4 regions of the Virgibacillus dakarensis genome follow, and region 1 is predicted to be linked to each of the others. Evidence: riboswitches for the same ligand, from Rfam matches in the RefSeq annotation. Region 1 holds a riboswitch; each other region holds the start of a gene.
The links. Region 1 has a riboswitch for S-adenosylmethionine ahead of CZ382_RS19055 (5-methyltetrahydropteroyltriglutamate--homocysteine S-methyltransferase). Riboswitches for the same ligand answer to the same signal wherever they lie in the genome.
Positions count from the first base shown of each region.

Region 2: another riboswitch for S-adenosylmethionine. It lies ahead of CZ382_RS15280 (PLP-dependent aspartate aminotransferase family protein); the one in region 1 lies ahead of CZ382_RS19055 (5-methyltetrahydropteroyltriglutamate--homocysteine S-methyltransferase).
Region 3: another riboswitch for S-adenosylmethionine. It lies ahead of metK (methionine adenosyltransferase); the one in region 1 lies ahead of CZ382_RS19055 (5-methyltetrahydropteroyltriglutamate--homocysteine S-methyltransferase).
Region 4: another riboswitch for S-adenosylmethionine. It lies ahead of CZ382_RS01940 (methionine biosynthesis PLP-dependent protein); the one in region 1 lies ahead of CZ382_RS19055 (5-methyltetrahydropteroyltriglutamate--homocysteine S-methyltransferase).

Region 1 covers NZ_LT732554.1:1,978,210-1,982,210, forward strand. The annotation lists gene rbsK (ribokinase) at 136-1,050, shown strand; gene CZ382_RS19050 (ROK family protein) at 1,118-1,981, shown strand; SAM riboswitch class I at 2,238-2,346, shown strand; gene CZ382_RS19055 (5-methyltetrahydropteroyltriglutamate--homocysteine S-methyltransferase) at 2,420-3,532, shown strand; gene CZ382_RS19060 (hypothetical protein) at 3,715-4,001, shown strand, end outside.
Region 2 covers NZ_LT732554.1:1,123,213-1,127,213, reverse strand. The annotation lists gene megL (methionine gamma-lyase) at 1-311, opposite strand, end outside; gene rarD (EamA family transporter RarD) at 806-1,720, shown strand; gene CZ382_RS15285 (hypothetical protein) at 1,829-2,092, opposite strand; SAM riboswitch class I at 2,205-2,321, shown strand; gene CZ382_RS15280 (PLP-dependent aspartate aminotransferase family protein) at 2,486-4,001, shown strand, end outside.
Region 3 covers NZ_LT732554.1:2,515,607-2,519,607, reverse strand. The annotation lists gene asnB (asparagine synthase (glutamine-hydrolyzing)) at 1-1,192, opposite strand, end outside; gene metK (methionine adenosyltransferase) at 1,353-2,552, opposite strand; SAM riboswitch class I at 2,669-2,775, opposite strand; gene pckA (phosphoenolpyruvate carboxykinase (ATP)) at 2,965-4,001, shown strand, end outside.
Region 4 covers NZ_LT732553.1:374,135-378,135, forward strand. The annotation lists gene CZ382_RS01930 (ABC transporter permease) at 1-10, shown strand, start outside; gene CZ382_RS01935 (aliphatic sulfonate ABC transporter substrate-binding protein) at 47-1,048, shown strand; gene CZ382_RS01940 (methionine biosynthesis PLP-dependent protein) at 1,378-2,490, opposite strand; SAM riboswitch class I at 2,591-2,738, opposite strand; gene CZ382_RS01945 (RDD family protein) at 2,950-3,378, shown strand; gene CZ382_RS01950 (3'-5' exonuclease) at 3,449-4,001, shown strand, end outside.

The DNA.
Region 1 (4,001 bases):
GTCAGGTTTCCTCACTGAAACAACTGTTATATCATAGACTTTAAATCAATTTTCAGCTAATCTAATAGAAAGACTCTAAAAAATGTTTGGCATTTACCGACGTCATATATGTTAGATATGAAGGAGATGATTGGTGTGGATATTGCCGTTATTGGCTCGAACATGGTGGATCTAATTACATATATTGATAAAATGCCAAAAAAAGGAGAAACGCTTGAAGCACCCAATTTCGAGATGGGATGTGGGGGGAAAGGAGCGAATCAGGCTGTTGCAGCAGCTAAAATGGGTGCAAGCGTCACGATGCTTACCAAAGTGGGTGATGATATATTTGCTGACAATACGATTAAAAACTTGAAAAAATATGAAATTGATACGGAATTTGTACAGAAAGTCCCTGGAGTCGCAAGTGGTGCAGCACCAATCTTTGTCGATGCTAATTCCGAAAATCGTATACTAATTATAAAAGGAGCGAATCAGTATCTCTCACCTGAGGATGTCGATCAAGCAGCCGAAAAACTAAAAAAATGTCGTTTACTAGTTCTGCAGCTGGAAATTCCATTACCCACTATTTACCATGCAATTGAATTTGGTAATCGGCATCATATTCCCATTATTTTTAACCCTGCCCCGGCAACGAAAGAGCTGGATTTCAAGTATATTTCCATGTGTGATTTTGTTGTACCGAATGAAACAGAATTAGAAATGATAACAGGAATGGCGGTAGAAACAGATGAAGAGGCTCGAAATGCTGCCTTTTTTTTACTCGAAAACGGGGTGAAAAATGTCATTGTCACGTTAGGTCGTCGTGGTGTACTTTGGGTTACTAGTAATGACATACGTCGCTTTGATGCATATCAAGTAAAAGCAGTTGACACGACAGGAGCTGGAGACGCATTCATTGGCTGTTTTGCCCATTCTTTTGTGCGAAATGGAAATGTAGCGCAAGCGATCCAGCGGGCCCAAGCTTTTGCAGCATTGAGTGTAACGAAAAAAGGTACCCAAATTTCGTTTCCAGATGTAAAGGAATTATCAGCGTTTTTGGAAGGGTAATGGACTATAAAATAAAGTAGTATCGCTAATTCGTAAAAAACAAAGATGTAAAAAGGGGGATAAAACCATGCTCATAGGCGCAATAGAAGCTGGCGGAACGAAATTCGTTTGTGCTGTTGGCGATGAATCAGGAGATATCATTGCAAAAACTAGCTTCCCAACTAAAGACCCTGAGGAAACGTTTAAGGACGTTAACAATTTTTTTCGTGAATACAAAGTAGAAGCAATTGGAATTGGCTGTTTTGGTCCAGTTGATTTAGATAAAAAAAGTGATACATACGGGACGATTTTAAATACGCCGAAAACAAAATGGATACAATATGATGTGCTTGGAAAATTGAAAAAGGATTTAAAGGTACCGGTATATATCGACACAGATGTGAATGCTGCAGCACTTGCGGAGTACAAATATGGTGCAGGGCGAGATGTAAACAGCTGTATGTATATTACCGTCGGGACGGGAATCGGAGCGGGCTACGTTCAAGACGGGAATACATATGTTGGAAAAAGCCACCCGGAAATGGGACACGTGCTTATCCAGCAGCATGAAAATGATGCATTTCCAGGAGGTTGTCCGTATCATGGAAATTGTTTGGAAGGCCTTGCCTCAGGTCCAGCAATTGAAAAGCGTTATGGAAAAAAGGGGCATCAATTAGCTGCGGATTCCCATGTCTGGGAACTAGAAGCCTATTATCTGGCACAAGCGATCATGAATTATTTCCTGATTCTAGCGCCCGAGCGAATTATTTTGGGTGGTGGAGTCATGAAACAGCAACAGCTGTACCCGCTTATTCGGAGAAAGTTCCTGGAAATGATGAATGGTTATTTGACGATTGAAAATGCCGATACGTTTATTGTCGCACCCGAGCTTAACGACGAACAGGGGGTTAGAGGTGCGATGGCGCTCGTACCGGTTATGTTAAGAAATTGAATGGGGACGTGTGTGAATAGGGTAAGGTAATTAATCCATTCCTTATTCTTTCCTCCCATCTATCAAAGTGTACATTCGAAAAAAAAAAGCGGTAGCCATGCATGACATTAAGGGTTCAAGTAATCTTGCAATAATGTGAACACGAAACTATCTTTGTTCAATGGTAGGACAGATATTTCCAAAAAGTTCAAAATACAAAACAGTTGCAATTTCCCGTCAAACTGGTATGATGGATTCAACATTTTTATACAAGCAGTTCTTATCCAGAGAGGTCGAGGGATTAGCCCAAAGACGCCTCAGCAACCTGTCTAATCGTGGGCAAGGTGCTAATTCTAACAAGTGCTTGAAAGCTTGGAAGATAAGAAGATGACTATATTTATCCATAGTTCCTTCATATCGGAGGAATTTTTTTATTACATTTTTTAGGAGCTGATTGGGATGACAACAACAAAAATCGAAAAGAAAGCACCATTTCGAGGTGATCATGTAGGAAGTTTTCTGCGACCAGAGCGATTAAAACATGCACGAAGCCAATTTGCCGCTGGGGAAATTACCGGGGAACAATTGCGCAGTGTTGAGGATGAGGAAATCATCAAGCTGATTGAAAAGCAAAAGGAAGCAGGCTTGAAATCAATTACGGATGGGGAGTTTCGCCGTTCGTGGTGGCATTTTGATTTTTTGGAAGGACTGACTGGTGTGGAAGGTTACGATCCGGACAGCGGTTTGCAATTTGTTGGTATTGAAGCAAGAAATCGTTCCATTCGTGTTACAGGTAAAGTAGATTTTCATGATGACCACCCAATGCTTAATCATTTCCGATTTTTGCAAGCGCATGTAGGATCTGATTATGTGGCTAAGATGACGATTCCGAGTCCGAATATGCTGTTGCTTCGTGGTAGCATTGATCCAAATGTCTATGGAAATCTGGAAGCATTGCTCCCAGACCTGACGAATGCCTATAAAAAAGCTATTCAAGGATTTTATGATCTAGGGTGCCGATACCTGCAGCTTGATGATACATCGTGGTCATCCTATTTATCGGAAAAAGGACGAGCAGCCATTCGCGAGCAAGGTTATACACCGGAAGATATGCAGAAAATCGCGGCCCAAGCGATTAATGATTCACTTGAAGGACGGCCAGCTGATTTATTGGTTACCATGCATATTTGCCGGGGGAATTATCGTTCGCATTATTTTGCAGAAGGAGCTTATGATCCAGCATCCGAGACCATTTTTGGCGGGCTGAACGTGGATGGCTTATTTTTGGAATTTGATGATGAACGTTCTGGAGGATTTGAACCGCTCCAATATGTGAACAGGGAGGATTTGTCCGTTGTGCTCGGTCTCATCACAACTAAATCGGGTGAACTGGAGGGTAAAGAAAAAATCAAAAAACGTATTGGAGAAGCAAGTGAATACTTGCCATTAGACCAGCTATGTCTAAGCCCGCAATGTGGCTTTGCCTCAACCGAGGAAGGCAACGACATTAGTGAAGAAGACCAATGGAAGAAAATTCGGCATGTACTTGAAATTGCGGAAGAGGTTTGGTAATTTTCTTGTCAAAGGGTATTACAAATTGTACGACAAAAAAGATAAATATATTATAGTGAATTGGCGAGCGGCGAGAAACTGTTCGCCATTCTTTTGGTTAGGGGTATTGTTTTTTCAAATATGTTATGTTGGTAACAAAGAAATTTTCAATACAAAAATGTACGTTAAGGAGCTGTTTTACCTTGAAGGTAAGCAATGTTTACAAAAAGGGCGGTAGAGAAATAAACGAAGACGCTTGTGTAATGAATGAAAAAGCAGGGATTTATGCTGCGGTTGATGGTGCTACCGGGCTTGATGGTGTACCAGGCTATATTGCATCGCATGCTGTAAAGGAAGAACTAAATAAGGCAACAGCCGATCATTCTCTTTTTTCATATGTAAAATTAGCAAATGAAAGAGTACAAAAAGAAACAATGAAATATTATGAAGCAAACATAACAAAATCAAGTGTGACCGATTTTCTGGAAAT
Region 2 (4,001 bases), 850 kb from region 1:
TGGTCGTGCGCCTTCGTCAGCGCCACTAATACAGCGGATACTGCAGCCATGCCAGAACCAAATGCGAGTCCCCGCTCGCCATTTTCAAGGGCGGCAATTCGCTCTTCCAAAACACTCACCGTCGGATTGCCCAAACGTGAGTAAATAAACCCTGCTTCATCTCCTGCAAATCTCCGTTCACCCTGTTCTGCTGTTTCAAATGTAAATGTCGACGTTTGAAATAATGGTGTTGTTAAACTGTCTAACATGTCTTTTGCATCGTGACCTTCATGAATGACCGACGTTTCAAAATGCTTATATTTCCCTGCCATCCTGCCCTCTCCCCTTTTTAACCTTTTATCTGTCTACTTCTATGATAGCGGAAATGAGCTGATATTGAAAGCGTTCTCGGGATTATTAAAAACACTAAGAACCTCTGTCATTAACAAGCCAGAATGCCGTCTTTATCCATGTTACGGATACTTCATTTTTTATAGGCAAGATCATTGCGTTTTTTAAATCAACATTCTAAAATTGTCTTACTTTGATTTGCAAAAATTCCGTTTGCCAGGTGTTCAAAAAGTCATCAAATGATAAACGAAAAGTCCAGAGTTAGCGATAGGGGAGCCTTATTAAAACCGCCATTCAACCGCCAACAAGAGAGGTTGGCAAGCCCTGTAAAGCCCCGTTCCTCAAAAGCGTCATCGTCTCGTCATTCTTGCAACGCATGGACGTGTTAATATCGATGCTGGCTATTAACGTGGTACTATTGTTCTCATTTGGTGATCTTTGACTACGTACTTTAACAGATTGAGAGGGAAACAATATGAACCAAACGGATAAGAAACTTGGAATTATCTATACTGCTTTTGCCTATTTGCTCTGGGGATTCCTGCCAATTTACTGGAAGCTGGTCGACAATGTTCCTGCTGGCGTCATTCTTGCCCATCGAATTGTTTGGTCATTTGTTTTTATGATTGCGGTCATTCTCTCTGTTCGCAAATGGCCCGGATTTATTCAGGAATGTAAAGCAATTTTTAAGAATAAAAAGAAATTGTTCGGTATCACGACTGCATCGATCGTGATTAGTATCAATTGGCTTACCTATATTTGGGCTGTCAACAATGGCCATGTAATTCAGGCAAGTCTGGGGTATTATATTAATCCGCTAATCAGTATTTTGCTGGGAATTATTATCTTAAAAGAACGATTAACACGAAGACAGCTATTGTCATTTCTCGTTGCAGCCATCGGGGTCATTAATCTTGCTGTCAGCTATGGAGTATTCCCATGGATCTCCTTATTGCTGGCGATTAGCTTCGGACTGTATGGGTTATTGAAAAAAACTGTTGATATCGGTGCAATGTTCGGTTTGGCAATTGAAACGATGATCGTAACCCCGATTGCCCTTATTTATTTGATCGCGATACCGAATCATGTGTTAACGATGGATAGTCTTTTCACCAGTACTTCGCTCCTGTTGATTGGTGCCGGAGTTGCAACAGCTGTTCCGCTATTGTTATTTGCAAGCGGCGCAAAACAAATTCCGTTATCAATGGTTGGCTTTCTGCAATACATTGCCCCAACCATTATGCTGCTATTGGGTGTGTTTCTTTATCATGAAACATTTTCACGTGCCCATCTCGTATCGTTTTCGCTAATTTGGATTGCACTAATTATTTATATGAGCTCTGCACAGCGGCGCCCGTTAAAACGCGTGGAGAAACGAATGTCTAGTTGAGGAAGGTCAGCGGATCGTTCTTGGCAGTGGATGGACGGAGCATCGCGCACCGGCTGATGTTTCTGCTCTCCGGTTGATGTTCCGGCCCTCCCGCTGATGTTTCCGCTCTCAGGCCGATGTTTCTGCCCTCCCGCTGATGTTTCCCGCCCTCCCGCTGATATTTCTGCTCTCCGGTTGATGTTTCTGCTCTCCCGCTGATGTTCCTGCCCTCCGGTTGATGCTTCCGCCCTCCCGCTGATATTTCCACGCTTCCGCTGATATTTCCGCTCTCCGGTTGATGTTCCTATCCTCCCGCTGATATTTCCGCTCTCCCGCTGATATTTTCGCTCTCCCGCTGATATTTCTGCTTTCCGGTTGATGTTTCTCCCCCAAGCCCTGCATTCTTGCAATCCGGTACCCTAAAAAAATAATTTTAAAAAACAGTTGACTTATAGCCAAAGTCAGGTATATAATTCTTGTTAAATTAAATTTTCCAAACTTTAATCTCTTATCAAGAGTGGTGGAGGGAATAGGCCCTGTGAAGCCCGGCAACCATCAGACTGGACATCAGATCTGAAAGGTGCTACATCCTACAGGTCAATTACGATCTGGAAGATAAGAGGAGGAACGTTGATGATACGCCCTCTTCTTAGGAAGGGGGCTTTTTATTTTCCCCTCTCTCTATCCTTATTTGACCGAAGCTTTCGACTATTAAAAGAGACGTTCAAAAAGTCACCAGTTGAAGCGGCGACTTTTTGAACACAAATTAAAAAGGAGGAGTTTTTCATGACAAATTTTCATTTTCACGATCAGGAAACCCTATTACTTCACGGAGGACAGGAACCAGACCCAACAACCGGGTCTCGGGCAGTACCAATTTACCAAACTACTTCCTATGTGTTCCGCGACACGGAGCATGCGCAAAACTTATTCGCCCTGCAAGAGCCAGGCAACATTTATACACGAATCGGCAATCCTACAGTCGCTGTTCTTGAGGAGCGTTTAGCACAGCTGGAGGACGGGGTTGCTGCTGTTGCCACATCATCCGGTATGTCGGCTATCACACTAGCCATACTTAACCTGGCAGGTGCAGGGGATGAGATTATTGCCGACAGCAACCTGTACGGCGGAACATACAACCTGTTTGCCATTACACTGCCACGGTATGGGATAAATGTCAAATTCGTTGACGGAACAAACCTCGAGGCGATTCGAGCTGCCATCACTCCGAAAACGAAAGCAATATATGGTGAAATTATTACAAACCCAAGTCTTAATGTTCTCGATGTCGAAGGGATTGCAGCAATCGCCCACGGCAACAACATTCCATTAATTGTCGATAATACATTTGCAACACCATACAGTGCCAAACCATTAACGTGGGGAGCAGACATTGTCATCCATTCTGCCACGAAATGGATTGGTGGGCATGGCAACTCAATTGGTGGAATTGTGGTTGATGGCGGACGGTTTAACTGGGATAATGAAAAATTCCCTGGCTTTGCCGAACCAGATGAAAGCTATCATGGGATACGCTATGCCGATATTGGCTCAGCCGCTTTTGCCACAAAGTTACGCGTACAGCTTTTGCGCGATATCGGAGCATGCCTGAGCCCGCAAAATGCCTTTCTGCTTCTGCAAGGACTGGAAACGTTGCATTTGCGGGTGGAACGTCACAATCAAAATGCAGAAGAGGTTGCCGCATATTTAAAAAATCACCCAGCTGTAGAATGGATTAATTATCCGGGATTAACGAATCATCCAGCACACGTTTTAGCAACCAAGTATTTACAAAACGGTTTTGGCTCCATTATTACATTTGGTATAAAGGGCGGCCGTGAAGCGGGAAGAAAATTAATCGACAATATTTCGATATGGTCACATGTTGCCAATGTTGGTGATGCAAAATCGCTGATTATCCATCCGGCATCCACCACACACCAGCAATTAAGCCCGGAAGATTTACAAAAAAGTGGTGTATCAGAAGAACTGGTTCGCCTGTCAATTGGAATTGAGCGTGTTCATGATATTTTAGTTGACCTGGACCAAGCTATTGCCAAGTCAACCAATTCTAAAGCCTCATTCCAAACAACAAACGAGGACGCTGTCAAATGGCTGCTTTCTTCGCCATTTGACCGGACAGGTGGGAATGTAAGACAAAAGGCAATCGCTGTCATCAGCAAGGAAAATGACTCAGGGCTGCAAACGGATAAATTAAAACGACTCGGATATCAAATTGTAACGGTAAATGACGAGGAGCAGCTGAATGATCTGCCATTTACGATTGATGCCGTTTGGCTGG
Region 3 (4,001 bases), 540 kb from region 1:
CTCTAGCCAGCAGATTTTTTGCAGGCCTTGGAATGGATTCGAACAGCTTCAAAGATTCTGGTTCCCGATAAATGTTATAGCCACCGAATAATTCATCCGATCCTTCACCAGATAAAACAACTGTTACATGTTTCCGGGCTTCTCTAGCGACAAAATACAGCGGTACACATGCCGGATCTGCCAGTGGATCATCCATATGCCACATAATTTTTGGGAGCTTATCCACGTATTCCTCAGGTGAAATAATATAAGAGATATTTTCCACATTTAATTTTTCCGCTGTTTCTTTGGCAACATCAACTTCGGAAAAGCCTTCCCGTTCAAATCCGACCGAGAACGTCTTAATGGTTGGATTGAATTCCCTTGCCATCGCAACGATCAAGGTTGAATCAATCCCACCCGATAAAAACGATCCAACTGGCACATCGCTTCGCATATGAACATTTACGGAATCATACATCACGTCTTGAATACGCTTGATCCAATCCTGTTTGTCCATCAAAACGGGATTAAATGTCGCATGCCAGTAGCGGGTAAAGGAAAGAGCTTGACCAGGCTTTTTCACGAAATAATGGCCGGGCTCCACCTTTTTAATCCCCGTCGTCATCGTTAATGGCTCCGGTACAAATTGGAAGCTTAAATAGTGCTGTAATGCTTCATCACTTACTTCTTCTTTTTCCATCATTAACGAAATACTTTTTTTCTCCGAGGCAAAAATAGTACCCTCTTCTGTTTCCCGGTAAAACAATGGCTTAATACCAAACGGGTCACGCGCACCATATAATGTTTCGTTTTCCTTATCCCATACCAAAATAGAAAACATACCTCGCAAATAAGTAAACGCCTGTTCTTTATGTTTAGCAAATAATGCGGCAATTACTTCAGTATCTGACTCTGTTGCAAAGGAATACCCTTCTTTTATTAAATCCTCACGCAGTTCTACATAATTATAAATTTCACCATTAAAAATAAGCCATATTTTTTCATCATCATAGCTCAATGGCTGTTGGCCGCTTTCTATATCAATAATACTTAAACGTCTAAACCCAAATGATACATATTCATCGTGAAAATAACCTTCATCATCCGGCCCTCTGTGGGTGATAATATTGTTTTGCTGTTCAAATACATGTATTGTCTCTTCATTAGGCATACTCGGATGATTGCGGATCATCCCAATAAATCCACACATGCTCTAGCCTCACTCTCAAGATTCGTAATAGTACCTTTCCCGAGTATACCATAAATGATTGTTTATTTCGATATGGAAAGAGCCCTCAAATAATATCAAAAATTATTAAAAATCACGTCCTCCCTTTAATCAGAAGACGTGATCTATTTTCAATTTGAAATTATTTCTTCACTAATGCCTTCAATTCTTCAACCTTATCCGTTCTCTCCCACGGAAATAAGATGTCGGTTCTGCCAAAATGTCCGTATGCGGCGGTATTTTTGAAAATTGGTCGTTGCAAATCAAGCATGCGGATGATGCCTGCCGGACGCAAATCGAACAATTCCCGGACCGCTGCCACCAGCTTTTCTTCGCTGACAATTCCGGTATCAAATGTGTTAATCGCTATCGATACCGGTTCAGCAACACCGATCGCATAGGCAAGCTGTACTTCACACGTTTTAGCAAGTCCTGCAGCTACAATATTTTTCGCCACGTAACGAGCGGCATATGCTGCTGAACGATCTACCTTTGTTGCATCTTTTCCGCTGAATGCGCCTCCGCCATGCCGGGCATAGCCGCCATACGTGTCGACAATAATTTTCCGACCCGTTAATCCGGCATCCCCTTGTGGCCCACCAATAACAAAGCGGCCGGTCGGGTTGATAAAATACTTGGTTGTTTCATCTAATAAATTCACAGGTACAATTGGACGAATAACATGCTCAATCAAATCTTTTTCAATCTGTTCGGTTGAGATATCCTGATGATGCTGCGTAGAAATAACAACCGTATCCACCTTTACCGGGTTATCCTGTTCATCATATTCGACTGTTACCTGGGTTTTCCCATCAGGTCTTAGGTATGCAAGTGTTTTATCTTTCCGGACATCTGCCAATCGTTTTGCCAATTTATGTGCTAACGCTATCGGCAATGGCATTAATTCCTCCGTTTCATCACAAGCAAAGCCAAACATTAAGCCCTGATCCCCTGCACCGATTGCAGCAATCTCTTCATCTGACATTTTTCCTTGACGTGCTTCCAATGCAGTATCTACCCCACCAGCAATGTCCGGTGATTGTTCATCAATTGCCGTAAGCACGGCACATGTTTCTGCATCAAATCCGAATTTTGCCCTTGTATAGCCAATATCTTTAATGGTTTGTCTAACAATGGCGGGAATATCTACATAGGTACTAGTAGAAATCTCTCCTGAAACCAATACTAATCCTGTAGTCACTGTAGTCTCACAGGCAACACGGGCATTCGGGTCTTTCGTTAAAATTTCATCCAAAATCGCATCTGAAATCTGGTCACAAATTTTATCTGGATGGCCCTCTGTTACCGATTCAGATGTAAATAAACGACGATTTGCAGCCATAGGCCAAATCTCTCCCTTTAAATCGTGGTACGGAACTCTATATATTTCAGTAAATATTCCTTTAAAAACAAAAAAGCCTTTCCTGCATGCATGAGGAAAGGAGTTGTGGCCTTTCGCTCTTATTGTTCAAGGAAATATCCTTGCATCAGATTAGCACCTTTTCACTATTGTGATGGTTGCCGGGCTTCATCGGGCCTGTCCCTCCACCAGCTCTGAATAAGAGAGTCCGTTCAGACTATATCCTACCCGAAATCCCTCCCTTCTGTCAACTTTTCACAGCCATTGCATAACATTTTAAATAAAACATTAAATTAGTATGGACTAATTAAATAAATGTGTTATACTAATAACCAGATTCGCAGTAAAACGTATATAGGACGATAAAAATCCATCAAAAAGGAAGGTATCATATATGAAATCGATGGAACGATCAACATTGGCAGATGAACTTTTAGCACAAGGGAACATCCAGCACAACTTATCGGTACCATGTCTTGTAGAAAAAATATTGGCCAGAAATGAAGGGATATTAACGGCAACCGGTGCTATCCAGGCAACTACCGGAAAATATACTGGACGTTCACCTAAAGATAAGTTTATCGTAAAGGATGACATTTGTGAACAATTTATCGACTGGGGTCTTGTGAACCAGGCAATTGATGAAGATAAATTTGACCGGCTATACGAAAAAGTTGTGGCCTTTTTGAAAGATAAGAACGAATTATATTCTTTTAAGGGGTTTGCCGGAGCAGATAAAAAGCATCGCCTGCCGATTCAGGTTATTAACGAATATGCATGGCACAACTTGTTCGCCAGACAATTATTTATTACACCGTCAGATGAAGAGCTTAAAACACATAAAGCCGAATTTACAGTGGTCTCTGCACCAACATATAAAGCAGATCCAGCAGTCGATGGAACAAACTCGGAAACGTTCATTCTCGTTTCCTTCAAGCGCCGGATCATCTTAATCGGCGGAACGGAATATGCCGGAGAAATCAAAAAATCGATTTTCTCGGTTATGAATTATTTGCTGCCGCAAAAGGATATTTTATCCATGCATTGCTCGGCAAACGTTGGTCAGGAAGGTGACGTCGCGTTATTCTTTGGCCTGTCCGGGACAGGTAAAACGACACTGTCTGCTGATCCATATCGCCGGCTAATTGGCGATGACGAACACGGCTGGAGCCCAAATGGCGTCTTTAATATTGAAGGCGGCTGTTATGCGAAATGTATCAACCTTTCCTATGAAAAGGAACCACAAATTTTTAATGCAATCCGGTTTGGCTCCGTCCTGGAAAATGTCATCATTGATGAAGAATCACGGCTGCCGGACTATGACGACACGATATTAACTGAAAATACCCGGGCAGCATATCCGCTGGAAAATATCGATAACATCGTTACACCTAGTGTCGCTGGCCATCCAAATACCATTATCTTTTTAAC
Region 4 (4,001 bases), on a different contig from region 1:
AGCAGCATAATAACAGATCAAAAATGAATAGTGGAGAGGGGTTTTGATGGTGAAAAAAGGGTTTGTATATTTCATGATGGGTGTATTACTCATTTTAAGTGCGTGCGGAGGGGGCTCTAACGCTTCCAGTTCATCCGGTGACAAGCAAAAGGTCGTCATTGGCTATTTCCCTAACTTGAATCATGCGCCAGCAATGATTGCAAAAGAAAAGCAGATGTACGAAAATCAACTGGGTGATGATGTCGAGGTAGAATATCGGACATTTCCCGATGGATCCGCATTTATGACGGCACTTGCAACAGGAGAAATACAGGGCGGTCTTGTTGGTCCAGGACCTGCAATGAATAATTTCATTTCCGGTGTAGATGTTACGGTTGTTGCATCATCATCAACCGGCGGAACAGTTATTGTATCCCGCGAAGACAGTGGTATTAAAACAGTGGAAGATATAAAAGGGAAAACGTTTATTTCTCCCCGTGTTGGCTGTACACATGATGTTCAATTTGAAACCTACATGAAAAAATTAGGGATTACCTCTGATAGAACTGGTGGAACCATGAAGCATGTAACCGGGAAGCCGGCCCAATATACAACGATGTTTGAGAAGGGTGATGTTGATGTGGCCACTGCCCCGGAACCATGGGCATCTGTTTTAGAAGCCGAGGTGGGTGCGAACGTTGTCGTTGATTCAGATGAAATCTCATTTGGCAAGACATTACCTGCAGCAGTGTTCGTTACCAGCTCCGACATGATTAAAAACGATCCGGAACTTATCCAGAACCTGATTGATGCGCATAAGGAATCAGTTGAGTTCATTAATGAAAATCCAGAAGAAGCGATTGATATCACAATTAAAAGTATTGATGAAATAACAGGTCAAAAACTGGATCATGATGTAATGGAAAGTGCGTGGGCGCGAACAGATTTCGTGTATGACATCGACCAGGAGGCAATCCAGGCATTCGGAGATTCCTCCTATGATCTGCAATTTCTTAAAGAAAAACCTGATTTTACCGGTTTCGTTGACAAAAGCTTTATTAATAAATAATAAAAGAAACAGCCTCCAATGCAGGCTGTTTCTTATGTTTAAAAGTAAATAAAAGTATGAAAATTCAGGCTTTATTCTGCTTACGTTAGAGTAGGCCATGTCCAGCTCCAGCGCCCAGCAACTAGCAAACTTCACACTCCTTCATTACGATAAGTCAACATCGGTTCGGGGAGAAGGAAGGCCGACTAAAAACGGCCTTTGCGGCCAACGTCGGCATACCCCTTTTGCAGGGGCATGTTTCCTTTATCTCATTGCGGAGTGCTCCAGTTTGTACGTTGCTAAACGGGCGCTTGCGCTTTTCTTAAAACGATCCTCCAGAATATATAACTTCATTCCACCTCTGCTAATTTAGTAAGTGCCTGCTGCAAATCCTTTTTTAGGTCATTCACTTGCTCAATCCCGACGGAAAAACGTAACAGGCGATCATCAATTCCGCGCTTTGTTCGTTCTTCGATTGGGATATCAGCATGTGTCTGTGTCGCCGGGTATGTTATAAAACTCTCTACTCCGCCTAAACTTTCCGCAAAAGTAATGAGTTTTAACCGCTGTAGAAATAGATCAACCCATTCACTTTTTTTGAGACGGAAGGAAAGCATTCCGCCTTTTCCGGGGTATAACACATCAGTTACGTTAGGTTCATCATCTAAAAATGTGGCAAGGTTTCTGGCATTTTCCTGATGTTTTTCCATTCTTAAGGAAAGGGTCTTTAACCCTCTTATTAGCAGCCACGAATCAAAAGGGGAAAGTACAGCACCCGATGCATTATGAAAAGTAGCCAAGTTATCACAAAGTTCTTTTCCCTTTGCAACAACTAACCCAGCCAACACATCGTTGTGCCCGCCAATATATTTGGTGGCACTATGAATCACAATGTCAGCTCCTAGTTCTAATGGACGTTGTAGATAAGGCGTTAAAAATGTATTATCGACAATGAGTAAAAGATCGTGCTTGCGGGCAAGTTCCGCAACCAGATTAATGTCGATCTCTTGCATTAAGGGATTTGTAGGCGTTTCGATAAATATTGCCTTTGTCTTATTTGTAATAAGCTGTTCTGTCTCCGGGATCTCTGTAAAATTACTATATGTTGTTTGGATTTGGTAGGTATCGGCATAGTGCTCAAGCAAACGATAGGTACCGCCATAAATATCCGCAACAGCTATTAGCTCATCACCGGAACGGAACAAGGAAAGTACTAATTGTATTGCTGCCATACCGGAGCTGCAGGCGTAACCTCTTTCACCAGATTCCAAGTTTGCAATCCCTTCTTCTAAAAGAAAGCGGGTAGGGTTTTTGGTCCGACTGTAATCGTATCCGGTTGATTTGCCAAGCCCATGGTGCTTATAGGCCGTTGATAAATAAATCGGTGGGTTGACGGCGCCTGTCGTTTCGTCACTGTTGTTACCTAATTGCACTAATCTGGTTTCAATACTACTCTCTGTCATGTCATCATCTCCTGGAAAAAATTAAGGGAACCTAATTAAAACGTAAAAAAGCCTCTCCTTTGAAAATAAGAAGAGGCTTCACGATTTGATTTGACCACTCTTCTTATCTTCAAGCATAATGCTTCTGGAATTGGCACAGTACTTGTATAAGTGGGTGTTCGCTTTTTCTTTGGTAACTTTTTGAACATCCTTTATAGTCTGTTGCCGAGGCTTCAAAGGGCCAGTCCCTCCACCTCTCTGGATAAGAATCTTGCATATGGAATTTTTTAATATTAATCAATACATTACAATCCCTATTTTAAAAAGTCAAGAAAAAATTATGGATTGGTAAAGTAAAAAAGCTTATTCTCCAAAGAAGCTATCATTTCGTTAGCCAATTCAAGACTGTTATAATAATAATAATATGATACCCATTGGATTTTTAATGAAAGGTACTACTGACAATGGAAGGTGTTGAACGTGGAAGATTACAAGCCAGCAGGATTCTGGATCAGGTTTTTTGCTAATTTCATTGATGGTGTCATCACGATGCTAATGGCATTTTTAATTGCGCTTCTGCTTAACGATCAGGAGTTTTTTAACAATAGATTGGAGGAAACCTCAAGATCAGAGGACATCGCGAATCTTATTTATGTTGTTATTTTTGTTATCATTTTTACCGGTAGTAAATTCAAAGGTTCACTGGGAAAACTGATATGTCAGATTCAAGTGTTGAACTATAGAGATATGACACAGATCAGTTTATTGAAATCGATTGGCAGAGCATTTGCCTATGTTATTTCTGCAATTCCGTTGTTGATTGGATTCATGATGGCAGGCTGGAATAAGGAAAAGAAAGCACTTCATGATATAATATGTGGAACGAGAGTGGTTTACCGGGAAGAATGAGAAATCGGCCGGTACATGTAACGTATGAAGCGGCCGATCATATACCAATGATTAATAAGGAGGCGAAATTGTGCAGTTCACATCTATTGACTTTGAGACAGCAAATGCCAAACGTCACAGTCCGTGCGCGGTTGGTATTGTAGTGGCAAATGAACATGAAATTATTGATGAGTATTACACCCTAATCAATCCGTTAATGGAATTCAGTTCATTTAATATCGCTATTCATGGTATCACACCAAGTGATATTGCAAGTGCGCCAACATTTGCGGAACTGTGGCCGACGTTACATAAATACCTTGCCGATAATCTGGTAATCGCTCATAATGCCAGCTTTGATATGAGTGTCATCCGTAACACACTGGATTATTTCCATTTAGCCTATCCGGAGCTGGATTATCTTTGTACAGCGAATATTTCAAGACGCGTGTGGCCGGATTTAAGCAATCATAAATTAAACACGGTTGCGGCCCATCATGGGATAGCATTTGACCATCACCATGCATTGGAGGATGCACGTGTTGCAGCAACCGTGTTTCAACATGCTGTTAACCAGTATGATGGTATTCTCGATTCATTACTTGCCTATTGTAAAATGAGCAAGGGTCGGATCTTCGAGCATG